3 regions of the Bacillus sp. 1NLA3E genome follow, and region 3 is predicted to be linked to each of the others. Evidence: predicted binding sites of a transcription regulator. Region 3 holds the regulator's gene; each other region holds the start of a gene.

Region 1 (5,258 bases), 1.9 Mb from region 3:
GTTATTTTCCCAAAAAGAATAGCTTCGCCCGACGAAATTTTCATAAAACAAGGATTGTGATTCATGAATCCCCATTGATGTCCCCGTACATAATGGGGTTCCAATCAATTCCGGAGAGATATTTTGTTCATAGAGCGCATGACCACCTTCATGTATGGTTCCAAACACTGCCATTCTGAAGTCATTTTCGTCATACCTAGTTGTGACACGGACATCCCCTGGGTTGATCCCTATCGCAAATGGATGTACAGTCTCGTCAAGACGTCCTCCATTAAAGTTGTAACCCATCTGCTTAAGAATTTCCAAAGTAAATTCACGCTGGCTATTTTTCGGGAAGGAATGGAATAAAAAATCTGTTTTTGGCTTGTTTTGCGAAGAAGATATTTTCTTCACTAGTGGAATGATTTCTTTTCGCAATTCTCCAAATACATCATCCAACACTTCCACTGTGATACCAGGTTCGTATAAATCCAACAGTGTATTATATTTATTATCTTTATAACCCCAGTAATCAATGAATCGTTTCGTAGTTTCAACTAATTTCTGAAGGTATGGCTGAAATTTTCCGAAATCTGAGGTAGCTCTAGCTTCCTCCCAAATACTTTCAGCTTTTGATTGCAAAATAACATATTCCTTATATTCTTCAGGAGGAATTTTTTTGTTACGGTTATATTCCTTTTTACATTCCTCTAATAATTTTTGTAATTTTAAGGACAATTCTTTTTGGGAGAGCTCGACGATAAAAGCCGACATCTCCTGGGAAATAGACATTTGAAACACTTCAGCTGAAAGCATGCCAATTACTTCAGAACGTTGCTCCACACCTTGTTTTGGTGCACCGGTACGTAAATCCCAATAAATGAGAGCTAACGCTTCATTATATGCAGTCATTTTTTTTACATAATCGAGGAATTCCTTTTCAACTTGTCTATATGACATGGACATTATTTTTTCCTCCTAATATGGTTTTCAACCATTTTATCATAAATTTAGGTAGTAACCCTAAATATTCCCACAGAGGTAATTTGACAAAAAAGCCCACTTTAATTAAAAAGTGAGCTTTTTATTAATTAGTCTTCATCAATAGACAAATCTTTTACTGGCAGTGGCTCATTCTCTTTATGCGTCACTTTGCGTAAGTTGAACATTGCTTTAATACAGAAAATCAATAATGTTGCGACACCTATTAAGAAGATCGTATCCGGAATTGCTCGGATCGTTAATAGATTTTGAACAATGTCTTTTTGCAAGAATGATGATGCACGTGAAGCTGCATAACCCTGGTTATACGCTTCTTTTACTTGTAAAAATCCAACGGGAAGTAACGAAATTAGGATCATTCCAGCTAAGCCAACATTTAGCATAATACAGCTGAATTTAATCCACTTATCATTCCATTTTTCTGGTTTTACAATGTTTCTTAATGAGTATAAGAGCACTGCACAGGCAAACATTCCATATACACCCATCATGGAACCATGTCCATGGGCTGGGGTTAAGAATTGTCCATGCTCAAAATAGCTAACAGCCGGCAAGTTGATAAGGAAACCAAGCACTCCTGCACCAACTAAATTCCAAATCGCAACAGAAATCAAGAACCAGAAAGTTCCTTTGTAAGGGAAATCGATTCCTCCATCCCGCATCATCTTATATTGATCATATGCTTCTAAGATTAATAGAGTTAACGGGATAACCTCTAAAGCTGAGAAAACAGCCCCCATGCCAATCCAAGCTTCTGATGAGCCATTATAATAATAATGGTGTCCAATTCCAATTACACCGCTTCCTAGCAGAAGGATTAATTGGAAATATAACGTTTTTACAGTTGAACTCTTTGTTACTAGGTTCATTTGAACAAGCAAGAAACCGATTACTACCACGGCAAATACTTCAAATATTCCTTCAACCCAAAGATGGATGATCCACCAGCGCCAGTAATCTGCAAATGTATAGTGAGTCCCAGGGTTGATTAAGAATGCGAATAGGTAGAAAAATGGCACCGCAATCGCTGAATAAAACAGTAAATGGATTAATCCACCTTTGTCTGTCTCTCGTTTTAAACCACTTCTAATTCCTCGATAAACGATGAATAACCAAATAATCATACCTGTTGCAAGGATCACTTGCCAAATTCGGCCAAGTTCTAGATACTCCCAACCTTGATGCCCAAGTAGGAACCAATTATTCCCTAAATATCCGTTAGCACCAAGCCATTGACCAACCATACTACCTACCACTAGCACAACTAATGCCCAAAATAAGATATCTACAAGCAAACCTTGGCGTTTTGGTTCATGACCACCTACAAGAGGGGCAATGAAAATACCCATACCTAACCAAGCAGTTGCAATCCAGAAAATAGCTAATTGGAGGTGATAGCCCTTGGCAATATTAAAAGGTAGGATATCATAAATCCATTTGATTCCAAAGAAGCTGTTAGGCTCTGTATAATAATGGGCCAACAATGCCCCAAACATAGATTGAACAAAGAATAAGGCAACAACAATGACAAAATATTTACCCGATTTTAACTGTGAATTTGTTACCGGTAATTTCCTAAGATCAATCCGTGGAAAATTACCTTCTGTATAAGCTTCTTTCATGCCAAGATGGTAACGATAGAAGATGAAAAGAATGATACCTACAAATAAGATTAATAGCGTTACACTTGCACCACTCCACCAAACAGATGAGAATGACATATGATTCCCGGCATCTTCATAATATGGCCAGTTATTCGTATATGTAATATCATCTCCTATTCTCTCAGTGCTAGAAAGCCAAGCTGTCCAGAAAAAGAAATCAGAAATCTGTTTAATCTGGTCACCTTCTGAAACCCATGCTCGATCACTTTTCGGCATATCATTTTCTTTAATTAACTTTGCCTTAAGTCCCCAACCATCACCTTTTGTAAATACACCTTTATAATAATCTCTTACCTTCGTTACACCAAAAACCTGCGCATCAGTAAGGATCAATTTATCTTTATTTGCCTCATAACGATTCTGACGCATCTCTTCAATAACCTTTGCCTTAATAACCGCTTGTTCATCCTTTGAAAGGTTAGAGAAGCTTTTTCCAAATTGTTTCTCCGCTTTAAAATCCTGCATACCTTCCGTATAAACTTTCAGTGCTTCTGCCGTATAATCCGGACCCATATAAGATCCATGGCCTAATACCGTTCCATAATCCATCAATCCGTATTTTTGAAAAACGGCTTGACCACCCATTATTGATTGCTTTGTAAGGATGACGTCCCCTTGTTTACTTGTTACTTCCATAGGGCGTGGTGCCATATCTTTAAAGATCCAGAACCCCCCTGTGAGTAATACTGTGAAACTTAGTATACATACTGTTATAAGAATGGATTTTAAAAGTGCGTTTTTTGTTTTTGGTTTCCCTTGATTTCCGCGATTGTTGTCCATATCTCACACTTCCTTTCTGTTTTCTACTGTCCTTATTTTAGACATAAATATGTGACAGCTTTGTGAGTTACCTCACCATCAAGGTGTGATATTAAGCACAACTGATGTTTATTTTGGATAAAACACGATTTAAAAGGAACGAATATGGTTTTCTCAAGGATTTATTTGATTTCGTGATGCTTATCACTCATTTTTTCGGTAAAAATAATTACGATAGATATATTGAAAATAACAAATAGGAGTGTTTAAGATGGAAAATAGAGTAATTGAAATGGATGTTCGGGAAGATATTAAGAATAACTCAGACCCCTTCCAGAAAATTATGGAAACAATCGCTGAACTAAAGGAACATGACAGTCTCGTTCTCCATGCACCGTTCCAGCCTGTTCCTTTATTCGCTGTCATGAAAGCCAAAGGGTTTGAATATGACGCCGTAGAAATTGACAGCAACCATTGGAAAATAACCTTCATGAAAAAATAACCAAAAAAGCACAGTCTAGATTTGCAAATACAAACCAGACTGTGCTTTTTTTAATTTTCTATTACTGCTACCGGTAAAATCCCCTTAATCTTAGCTACAATCTCATGATCCAAATCGTCGTCAATTAAGATATGGACTTCTCCCTCATCGGTGCTTGTCCGAACTAACCTGCCAACTCCCTGGCGGAGCCTAAGCAGCATATAAGGAAGATCCACTTCATGGAATGGATCTTTTGTTCCTTCCCGTTTTGCAGTAAATACTGGATCCATTGGTGGAAACGGTAGAGAAAAGATCATCACATTCTGGAGTGATGCTCCTGGAATATCAAGTCCTTCCCATAAATGAACGGAACACAAAGCTGAATGGGTTTCATTTTGGAAATGAGAAACAAGGGTACTCATTTCAGCATCACCTTCAAAATAGACTGGAAAATCAACCTTTCCGTCTATGTATTCCTTAAAAAAGGATAGCTCCGCTTTATTAGAAAATAAAACGAGAGAACCTCCTTCGGAAGCTGTTAATTGATTTAGAATATATAAAGCCTTTGCTTCTAAATGATCCTTTTCAAACTTAGTCAAATGAATCTTCATATTTTCTTCGTAATCAAATGGTGACTGAACTGAAAAGGACAAGTAATCTTCAATACCCAAGCTGTTGGCCATATACTCAAATGATTTACTTTCTGAAAGAGTGGCAGATGAAAAAATGAACGGTTTTTCCTGCGAAAATACCTCATCTTTCATAATGTCCTTAACTAATCGAGGCATGATTACAAGAGTTCGATCCTCATCATTTTCTTCCAACCAAGTAATTCCATTTACATTTCCTAAAAATAGAGATAGTGAATACGTCATTTGTTCTAAATACTCTTCTACTATCTTTAGATCGTATTCATTTATAACAAATAACTCACTTTCAAAAACCAATTCCTCTTCAAGTGATTGAAGAGTTTCAAGAAGATTACTTCCGAGTTTTAACAATTCCCGTGATTTAATTATCGTCTTTTTCTCAGAACCAGCTGTGTATTTTGAGTAGTTTGTTAAACCTGTAAAAAACTCCTGACTTAACGATATAGCTGATTCGATGATATACAATGTTTTTTCACGAATATCATTTCCAGCTATTTTTTCAAGTAGGGTTTCTAGCGTCTTATCTGTTAATTTAAAAGTCAGCGCTTTTTGACTTGCATACTCTAGTAGATGACCTTCATCAAACACTACACAGCTTCCATCTGGAAGGAGTGGAAGCTGCCCTTCCCGTTTCCGAGATTCCTTTGTCCAAATATGCTCCATGTAGAAATCCTGCGAGCAAATAATGAGATCTCCACCGCTACGATAGTAATCACGATGTAA
Region 2 (5,258 bases), 810 kb from region 3:
TGAAGGTCTTGAACTAAGATTTTCCCTTTTTTTACAGAGATAATGTCATGTCGCTTCAAATCATTTAAGATTCTATTTGTACTTTCCCGGGATGTTCCGCAAAAATTAGCAAGCTCTTGATTTGTTAATGGTAAATCAATAAGGATTCCATCTTGTTTTTCTATTCCATAACTATTGGTCATTCTGATGAGGGTAGAATATAGTGCCCCTTTTTTACCGTTCAACACAAGGTCACGAAATTTAGTTTGGGTTTTACGAAAATGGTCACTCATCCATTTCATAAATTCAAATGCAAGGGCACTGTTTTGAAAAATTTCTTTTTCGAGTACAGCTTTCTTAATGGCTGCAACTTTTCCTTCTTCAAGAATCAGAGCACTGAGTAGATATTTAGGTGTGTCAGTAAACAAAGTTAATTCTCCACATAAATCATTTTCGCCACAGATTCTTAATGAAAGCTCACGTCCATCGGTGGTAATCTTGCTTATTTGAATTTTCCCTGAAATGACAACATATAGTTCCTCGGCCTGCATCCCTTCTTGGAACAGATAAGTTCCTTTTTTAGTTTGGATGGTACGGTCTGCAAAAAGTAGTAATTCTTTTATTTGAATGGAATGGGTAGCTTTAACAGAATTAGTCATCATTATCACCCTTATATAAAGAGATTCACCTAGAAAAAATCGATTATTTTCCCCTAATTCTAGCATCGAGATAGTGTAAATGAAAGATTTCCAAGTCGTAATTCGTGTTAATTCAGGTTTTTTTTACTGGAAATTCACAGATTCGACAATTATATTCAAAATATTAACAGCGTTAATTGTAATATGAAAACATTTGTCCCTAATGTAATGTAAGAAATATAATATATACGAAACGTTATTTTTGTGAGATAATTAACAGTCCAATAATCGTTAGCACTGTTACAATATTTTTAAGGACTTCTATGTATATGGAGTTGAAAAATATGACCAAACAACAAGTAAAAGATCAATTTGATAGGCCGCTACGTGATATTCGAATTTCCGTTATCGATCGCTGTAATTTCCGCTGCCAATATTGTATGCCCGCAGAGTTGTTCGGTCCGGATTTTGCCTTTTTACCTAGATCAGAGTTGCTGACATACGAGGAGATTAATCGTCTTGCTAGCATCTTTATCAAATTAGGTGTTGAAAAGATTCGCTTAACAGGAGGGGAACCTCTCCTTCGAAAAGATTTGCCTGTACTGGTTGAAATGCTATCCAATATCGGTGGACTTAAGGATATTGCTTTGACAACGAATGGTGTTTTATTACCCAAGTATGCAGTTTTGCTAAAGAAAGCTGGTCTTAAAAGGGTAAATATCAGTTTAGATAGTTTAAATGACGAACTATTTGGTTCGATTAATGGTAGAAATGTTGGTGTGGGTCCGGTTCTTAAGGGAATTGAGGCTGCTAAAAACGCTGGTCTTGGCGTAAAGATCAACATGGTTGTTAAAAAAGGATTAAACGATTCTGAAATCATTCCTATGGCTACATTCTGTAAGGAACAAGGCTTAGAGCTGCGCTTCATTGAATTTATGGATGTTGGTAGCACAAATGGTTGGAAGATGGATGACGTTGTTACCAAAAAACAAATTTTTGAGATATTAGATGAACATTTTGAGTTTGAACCGTTAGACGCGGCATATTATGGCGAAGTAGCGAAACGGTATCGCTATAAAGGCACGGACGTTTATGTAGGTTTTATTACTTCTGTTTCTGAGTCCTTCTGCTCAACTTGCACTCGTGCCAGATTATCTGCAAATGGACAAGTTTTCACTTGTTTATTTAATGGTAACGGTCATGATATTAAAGATTTCATGAGAGCCGGAGTAAGCGATGAGGACTTAGAAGCACGAATCAAGGATATTTGGAATCATCGTTCTGATCGTTATTCTGATGAACGTACAGAAGAAACGCGAAAATCACGAAAAAAAATCGAAATGTCATATATTGGCGGTTAATTGTTTTTACTTTAAGGTTGTGTTTAAACTCAATGTTGATTTTTTGCACAATGTTGATTGGAGTGGAAGGCACGAAGACTCCTGCGGGAGCAGCGGGACAGGTGAGACCCCACAGGCGCTTAAGCGCCGAGGAGGCTCACCGCCCGCCCCGCGGAAAGCGAGTGACGGGAACGGAAATCAACATTTTTGTTTAACAGAGCCTATTTTAAAAAAATATAGATCAAAAAAAAGGGCTGCGAATATGATTCGCAGCCCTTTTGATAGGTTGATTTACAGGTATCTAGGAAATAAAATATTATTTTCTAAATGAACATGCATGAAAGTTTCAGATTCTAGCGTTTCAAGGCGTTTGTAAACAAGAGTATAGGTTCCGCAAGCATCCATTGGAAGGATATAGTCTGAAGTGACTTCACGTAATTCTCTTAAGATATTGCCAGCATGATCATGCTCTTTTTCTAGTTCTACTATTTCGTTTATCATCGCTTGGCGCTCTTCACCTTCTGCTTCATCGAGCTTTAAAAGCATTGGGAAAACGGTCGCTTCCTCTTTTGCAGTATGTTCAAGTAGCTCCTTCTTAAACTCATAAAAGAGTTCATACACTTTAAGGAGTTCTGGGTGGGAGTCACCATGCACTTTAGCCACTTTTGTTACGTAAGGGCTTAACATGGTAAGTTCTTCTTGTAACGGGCGGTGGTACTGTTCAATTACATGATTTATTACGGTGCTAGAATCACTATTTGTCCATACCTCTAAGTCGGTTGGTTCGTTTTGGCTTTTTTCGTAAACTACTGCTAACTCCGCCATTAATGTTTCCATATCAATATTAAATTCAGCTGCTGCGTCTAAAATAGGACGATTTCCTCCACAACAGAAATCAATTCGATAACGTTTAAAAAGGTCAGCTGATTTTGGAATCTCGTTGACAACATCTCTTACTAATGAAGCTTCTGTGAAAGGCATACTCATTATTGGTTCCCCCTTATTTGTTCCATCGGTTTAATGTTTTTATTTCTATCATTAGCATAAAGGAAACGAAGAAGTGAGTTGGTGACATAAATCACACTCAAAGAGTGTTTTAAAAAACATGTGGCGATATGAAAAAAATTTGAAGGTTATCACGTTAAGATTTAGAGGTTTGTGATGTTTTTTATGTTGCAGTCAATTTGGATAAGATTATAATGAAAAGGCAGATTGAGTAATACAAGCTTTTTTTGATACATAATAGTGAACTCTCATACATAGGAGCTGAAATGAATGTTAGATAGACGAATCCCGATTCCAATTGCGGAAGCGGTTAAGCTAGTGATGAATTTTAATATTAAAGGTAAAACAGAATACGTTTCGATTTTTGAAAGTCATAATCGCTATTTATCGGAAGATTTAACAGCAACAACCGATGTTCCGCATTTTGATCGCGCACCATATGATGGTTTTGCCATTCGCTCTGAGGATTCAAAAGAAGCCTCCTTAACGAATCCGGTTGAATTTGAGGTCATCGATCATATTGGGGCAGGGAGTATATCCTCTATGCATGTAGGGCCATTCCAAGCTGTCAGAATAATGACTGGAGCACAGATGCCTGCTGACTGTGATGCGGTGGTAATGTTAGAGCTTGCAAAGGACATTGAGCGGGAAGAGAAAAAATTTATGTCTGTTAAGCGTTCATATAAAAAAGGTGATAATGTATCTTACCGGGGGGAAGATGCCAAGGAGGGTGAGGTCCTCGTTAAAAAAGGAACTCTCATCAATCCAGGGATACAAGCGATGCTTGCCACTTTTGGATATGCAAAAGTTCCAGTTGCCAAAAAGCCTGTCATTGGACTGTTTGCGACAGGTACAGAGTTACTTGAAGTGGATGAGCCCTTAGTTCCTGGTAAGATTCGTAATAGTAATTCTTTTATGATTTCAGCACAAATTGACCGATCAGGGGCTGAAGTGGCTTATTTTGGAAAACTCCCTGATGATTTTGATACATGTTTTAATGCCGTTTCGGAAGCTTTAAATAAAGTGGATATGCTAATGACAACCGGTGGAGTTTCCGTCGGCGATTTCGATTTTATGCCAGCCATTTATGAAAAATTAGGTGCCGAGGTTCTCTTCAACAAGGTAGCGATGAGACCTGGAAGTGTGACAACAGTGGCCCAATTTAATGGGAAGCTTCTATTTGGACTATCTGGTAACCCATCTGCTTGTTATGTCGGTTTTGAATTATTTGCTCGTCCGATCGTTCGCACGATGTTATGCTCAGAAAAACCACATCTTCGCAAAGAAATGGCCATTTTAGAGGCGGATTTTCCAAAAGCAAATCCATTTACGCGCTTTGTTAGAAGTGCCGTAACGATCAAAAATGGTCGTTTAACAGTCGTACCGAGCGGTTTAGATAAATCAAATATTGTGATGAGTCTAGCGGGAGCTAATTCATTAATGATCTTACCGGGGGGAACGAGGGGTTATGAGGCCGGCACAGAAGTGGAGGTCTTATTTCTTGAAGACACAATCGGAAGTAAATGGCCATGGTAATCCAGTCATTTTCCAAGTTGTAGGTTATTCAAACAGTGGAAAAACGACTTTTCTGACCAAGCTTATAGAGAAATTATCTTCTGAAAAATGGAAGGTTGTCACGATAAAACACCATGGGCATGGAGGTCAGCCTGATTTATTAACTGGGAAAGATTCCAGTCGGCATATTAACGCGGGTGCCGTAGCATCCATTGTTGAGGGAGAAGGGCGTGTGATTCTACATGCTGAGCAACCATTTTGGCCCCTTGAAGAACAAATTGGACTTCTTTCCTCATTCGGGCCCGACTTTATTTTAATTGAAGGTTATAAGCATGCTGATTTTCCCAAGGTGTTGTTGCTACGAGATCCAAAGGACCATGAACTTGTGGATAAAATCAACAATGTTGTGGTGGCCTATTATTGGGATTCAGCAATTATCCCAGATCTAAAAAGAAATATTCCATATTTCCATATTAATGATGAAAAAGGTCAAAAGTGGTTGCTGGAGTATTTAACAATTTCCTTATCAAAAACAAAAAATCAATCAAAGTGAATTATTACAAAATGAAGGCGATGTAGGATTTTGCCTTCATTTTTTTATTTTGGTGTGACGAGGTTCACTTATTGAAAATGGGTATTTTCATATAGTTAAGTCAGGAAAGATGAAGGAGTGGGTAACATGCAGTTATTTTTACCAAAGCAGCATGGTGCATGGGCAATGTTGATTATTCCATTTTGGCTTGGTGTAGCGGCAACCGGTTTTTTATGGCAACATATTCCT
Region 3 (5,258 bases):
GAAAATGCTCATGTAGCATACCCTTGATATTTTTATTAAAGTAGTTGTTTTTCATTTCAAGGGAGATAATCTTGCATATTTTATCAGTCAGAATAAGGTCGCTTTCATCCCAATCAACATATCCTTTCATTACCACTGCATATCCAATGATAACTTTATCCAACATAATGGGCGCATGTATCAGTATGGTATCTTCCGGCAAAGGTTTGTCATGGCCGTAGCACTTCCAAAAATAGGAAGAACCTTTCTCTCGCATCGTATCTAACGCTTTTACCTGAAAAAAAGCTGCCATTGTTTGTTGAATCATCTGCTCATCCTGTCCGGCCATTTTATAAATCTCATTCTCAGGTCTTAAGTTTTGAGAAAAAGCAAGAATTTGAAAACCTAAATCATATATTATAATAGGGTTTCCAAGTAAGGAACAAGCTGTGTCCGCAATGGTTTGCAGATTTCCGGAACATGCAGCGTCTAAAAGCTTTTGAGGAATATAACCTTCATCACTAGATGTGAGGATAATGTTTTGTATCCGCGCATATAACGTATTAACGCTGACCGGCTTCTTAATTAAAATAAGATTGAGCATATCACAAGAAGTCAACTCAGTTGGAATTTCAAGGTCACATAGACACACTAAATTAATAGATGAACAAAACTGCGCTGGGTCTTGGAGTATGAAATCTTTGCAGATATACAAAATGTCATCCTTGAATTCTGACGGGATTTCCTCTATTAAAATGACTGTAGTTACCTTTTCATTTTTCCTGTTATTAATATATAGTTGGGGTTCGAATTCATCAAGCTCACATGAAACTCTGCGCATATTGGTTGTCATATCGGTCACCTCCAAATAAAAGAGCTGTTAACACAAAAAAAGAGGGAATCTCCTCCCTTTCCGCGGACGAACTGCCAAGCCCCCTCGTTCGAGCCTCGCGTGGGGTCATCCCCTTCTTTTTCCGCTGGAATATCGCAAATTCCCTTACAATCAACAAACATCGTTTAACAGACACCCATGCCAATCCCCTCGGCACATCTATAAATAAAAATAACAAAGGAAGTTATCCACAGTTATTTTTTGGGTAGGGCCTATTATTTAAATAAATAGGTCAAATGTGTTGAAAAAACTTAATCAAATACCATTGTATAATTGTCCCATTGAAATAACACAAAGAATAAAAGAATATATCATGACAAAATGCAAAAGTTTTATAGTGAATTCGTATGCAAGGGAAAATTGGAAATTCCCCATATAAAAAACCTGTATAGAATAAATTCTACACAGGTTTGAAAATCATATTAGTTTATCAACGGCCCTCTATGGGTACATTTTTTCCTTATTCCTCTTCTACCTTTGGATAGTGCTTTAAGAAATACACAAGTGATTGTAATTCTACGGCCAAATCAATATGATGAACACGAATGTCCGAAGGAACATTCAATCGTGCTGGCGTAAAATTTAGAATTCCTTTAATAGGACCACTGGTTAACCGATCAGTTGTCGCTTGCGCTACTGGAGCTGGAATCGTCAGAATCGCCACATGAATATTCTCTTCTTTGATTTTTTTCTCTAAATCATCCATATGAGCAACAGGAACATCAAGAATACTTGTTCCAACCTTTGCTGGGTCTACATCAAATGCAATGGCGATCTTCGTATTATTATTTTTTAAAAAATTATAATTTAATAAAGCTGTGCCTAGATTACCTACACCAATTAAAGCTACTTTTGTCAATTCATCCTGATCAAGCGTTTTCCGAAAAAAAGTTAACAGGTAATTCACATTGTAACCGTAGCCCTTTTTCCCTAACGCACCAAAATAAGAGAAGTCTCTGCGTATCGTCGCAGAATCTACTTTGACTGCCTCGCTTAGTTCTGCAGATGAAACGCGCTGTTTTCCGGATGTATGTAAATTTTTTAAGAAACGATAATACAGTGGTAATCTTTTTGCAGTGGCCTGTGGTATTTTGGATGAACCCTCATTTGCCATAACAACTCTCCTCTCCAATATAAAATTATTTCACACGGTTTTCTCTATGAAAATCTCCGCTTTTCCCACCTGTTTTTTCAACTAAAAACGTTTTTCCAATTACCATACCTTTATCGACTGCCTTACACATATCGTAAACCGTTAAAGCACAAACCGAGGCTGCTGTTAACGCTTCCATTTCCACACCTGTATTTCCTTTTGTTTTAACCTTTGCTGAAATGTGCAAAATATAGTCATTATTTTCTTTTCCCCATGAAAAAGAAATATCTACACCATTTAAGGGAATCGGGTGACACATTGGAATAATATCCCAAGTTTTTTTACATGCCATTACTGCTGCAACTTGTGCAACTGCTAGGACATCCCCTTTTTTCATTTCATTATTGGTTATTTTTTCATAAATATCACAGCTAACAGTAATACTTGAATAAGCGAGAGCTGTTCTAATTGTTTCAGGTTTACTGCTAACATCGACCATTTTAGCACGGCCTTCTTCATTAAAATGCGTAAATTCTCCCATATGTACACACCTTTCTAACAAAATCATACACTATTTTTCCAAACATGTATGTATCAACTTGTATTTTCCTTCACAAGATTGGAGTTATTGCTGATATGATAGGAATACGATAAACTTACTCTATCGCAATAGAGGTGAAAAACAATGATATTATTACAAGTAAACCAATTAAATAAATATTATGGTGCAGATCTTATTTTATCTAATATTAAACTAGAAGTACAAACTCGAGATAGAATTGCCTTAGTCGGCCGTAACGGTGCTGGAAAATCTACTCTGCTAAAAATCATTGCTGGGCAGATGTCCTTTGATTCTGGAGAAATCATGAAACCAAAGGAAGTTACGATTGGGTATTTAGCACAAAATACAGGGCTGGAATCAAGCCTTTCCATTTGGGAAGAAATGCTTACGGTTTTTGCTGGATTACGAATTCTTGAACAAAAGCTTCGACAATATGAAGAACAAATGTCTGATCCAGCAATATTAAAAGAAACAAGCACTTACGAAAAATTATTAAAGGATTATGACCTCTTGCAGGTTCAATTTAAAGACCTTGGAGGGTACCAATACGAGGCCGATATTCGTTCCGTTCTTCACGGTTTAAATTTTCATACCTTTGATTATTCTACCAAAATTTCCAGCCTGAGTGGTGGCCAAAAAACGCGGCTTGCACTTGGAAAATTATTATTAACCAAACCCGATATTCTTATTTTGGACGAACCCACCAACCATTTAGACATTGAAACATTGTCCTGGTTAGAACAGTATTTACAAAATTACGAAGGAGCTATTTTAATTGTTTCTCATGATCGCTACTTTTTAGACAAAGTTGTCAACCAGGTTTATGAAATGTCACGGCAACAAATCCTAAAATTCACAGGAAATTATAGTTCCTATCTCGTGCACAAGGCAGAAAACTATGAACGTGAAATGAAGATGTATGAAAAGCAGCAGGATGAAATTACGAAGTTACAAGATTTTGTTGCTCGAAACCTCGCCCGTGCATCCACTACAAAAAGGGCGCAAAGCCGGCGGAAACAACTTAATCGAATGGATGTTATGAACCGGCCTCTAGGAAATGAGAAATCAGCTACATTCTCTTTTGATATTGAAAAACAAAGCGGAAATGAAGTGTTAAACGTCCATTCTGTCGCTGTTGGTTATGGTGAAGAAAGGGTATCTGAAAATATATCCATTCGAATTACCCGTGGGGAAAGTATCGCGCTGGTTGGGCCGAATGGGATCGGTAAATCCACCTTATTAAAAACTATTGTACAAAAACTAGATCCGTTAGCTGGCACATTCCAATTAGGCTCCAACGTCTCGATTGGCTATTATGATCAGGAACAAGCTGAATTAACATCAAATAAACGTGTGTTAAATGAACTATGGGATGAATATCCGTTAAAGCCTGAAAAAGAAGTTCGAACTGTTTTAGGTAATTTTTTATTTTCGGGTGACGATGTTTTGAAAATTGTTTCAACCTTAAGCGGCGGAGAAAAAGCTCGACTTGCCCTCGCCAAGCTTATGATGGAAAAAGCTAATCTCCTCATTCTTGATGAGCCCACGAACCATCTGGATTTAGACAGCAAAGAGGTACTAGAAAACGCCCTCATCGATTATCCTGGAACTATTTTATTCGTTTCACATGACCGTTATTTCATTAATCGAATCGTTACAAAAGTGATCGAATTAGGGAAGAACGGCGCTGTCGAATATTTAGGTGATTATGACTACTACGTTGAAAAGAAACTCGAACAAGTTGAGCTAAAAGCACTTGAGAATACACCTAAGGTGGGGACAACACTTGCTGGCACTCCAGTAAAAAATACTTATCAACAGGATAAGGAAACAAAAAAATTGGAGCGCCAACGACAGAGAAGAATGGAGGAAATTGAGGCGAGTGTCGAAAAATTAGAGACACTGATCTCAACTAACGAACAGCTATTATGTGACCCAGAGATATACCAAAACCATGAAAAAGTGTTGGAGCTTAACGGCCAAAACGAGGCGGCACATTCCACGCTTGAAGAACTGATGGAGGAATGGGCTGAACTTGCTGAGGACTAGGGAAATCTTGAAACGGTAATTATTTTATGCTGTTTTCTAAAAGATTGAATGTATACCTTTAAAAATGAAACTGATTGGAGCGGAAGGTGCTCGACTCCTGCGGGAGCAGCGGGACAGGTGAGACCCCGCAGGCGTAAAACGAGGCCACTGAAAAAGGCTGAGAAATTTTGAGAAAAGCAATTCCCTGAAAAATCCATCCCCACTTTCGATTTAATAATGAGGAGTAAATCGGACTGAATCCTCCACTTCGATAGAGGAAAATGGCGGGATTTTGGGATTGTGTATTGTCAAAAACTTCATTTTAAATAGAAAAGGACTTTTTCAGCAGCCTCCGTAAAACGCCGAGGAGGCTCACCGCACGCCCCGCGGAAAGCGAGCACCTGGAGCGGAAATCAGCCTCTACTCTCATAAGTAAATAGCAACAAATTTTACGAAAACAGCCTTATTTTATAATAAAAAGGCTGTGTTAAAACTCATTGTTGATTGTAGCGGAAATCAACATTCTAATTTTACACAGCAAATAAAAAAACCACAAAACTGACGACTTTTGTCATAACTTTTGTGGTTTTTTTCAAGTTGTTTTTTCGAGATTTATCTACTTTTTTCGATATTTTTCATCCAAATTCGTGAAAATATGTGGGAAATCATAACTGAAAAAGTTATTCATTACTTATTAACAATTT

Evidence for each region. The regulator Rex, encoded in region 3, represses fermentation and respiration genes when NADH is low (regulators of the CRP and FNR family bind a similar motif). The targets are predictions, from matches to a motif close to TTGTGAAATATTTCACAA.
Region 1: the regulator Rex is predicted to act here: its motif matches at 3,486-3,503, upstream of B1NLA3E_RS15130 (nitric-oxide reductase large subunit).
Region 2: the regulator Rex is predicted to act here: its motif matches at 3,024-3,041, upstream of ric (iron-sulfur cluster repair di-iron protein).

The regions. Positions count from the first base shown of each region.
Region 1 covers NC_021171.1:3,173,872-3,179,129, forward strand. Annotated here, with positions in the region: gene B1NLA3E_RS15125 (carboxypeptidase M32) at 1-945, opposite strand, end outside; gene B1NLA3E_RS15130 (nitric-oxide reductase large subunit) at 1,071-3,425, opposite strand; gene B1NLA3E_RS15135 (DUF2249 domain-containing protein) at 3,676-3,906, shown strand; gene B1NLA3E_RS15140 (ATP-dependent DNA helicase) at 3,957-5,258, opposite strand, start outside.
Region 2 covers NC_021171.1:1,033,706-1,038,963, forward strand. Annotated here, with positions in the region: gene B1NLA3E_RS05075 (Crp/Fnr family transcriptional regulator) at 1-638, opposite strand, end outside; gene moaA (GTP 3',8-cyclase MoaA) at 962-1,978, shown strand; gene ric (iron-sulfur cluster repair di-iron protein) at 2,249-2,944, opposite strand; gene B1NLA3E_RS05090 (molybdopterin molybdotransferase MoeA) at 3,233-4,498, shown strand; gene mobB (molybdopterin-guanine dinucleotide biosynthesis protein B) at 4,464-5,030, shown strand; gene B1NLA3E_RS05100 (YwiC-like family protein) at 5,157-5,258, shown strand, end outside.
Region 3 covers NC_021171.1:224,247-229,504, reverse strand. Annotated here, with positions in the region: gene B1NLA3E_RS01245 (PucR family transcriptional regulator) at 1-694, opposite strand, end outside; gene B1NLA3E_RS01240 (redox-sensing transcriptional repressor Rex) at 1,332-1,985, opposite strand; gene moaC (cyclic pyranopterin monophosphate synthase MoaC) at 2,011-2,505, opposite strand; gene B1NLA3E_RS01230 (ABC-F family ATP-binding cassette domain-containing protein) at 2,650-4,575, shown strand.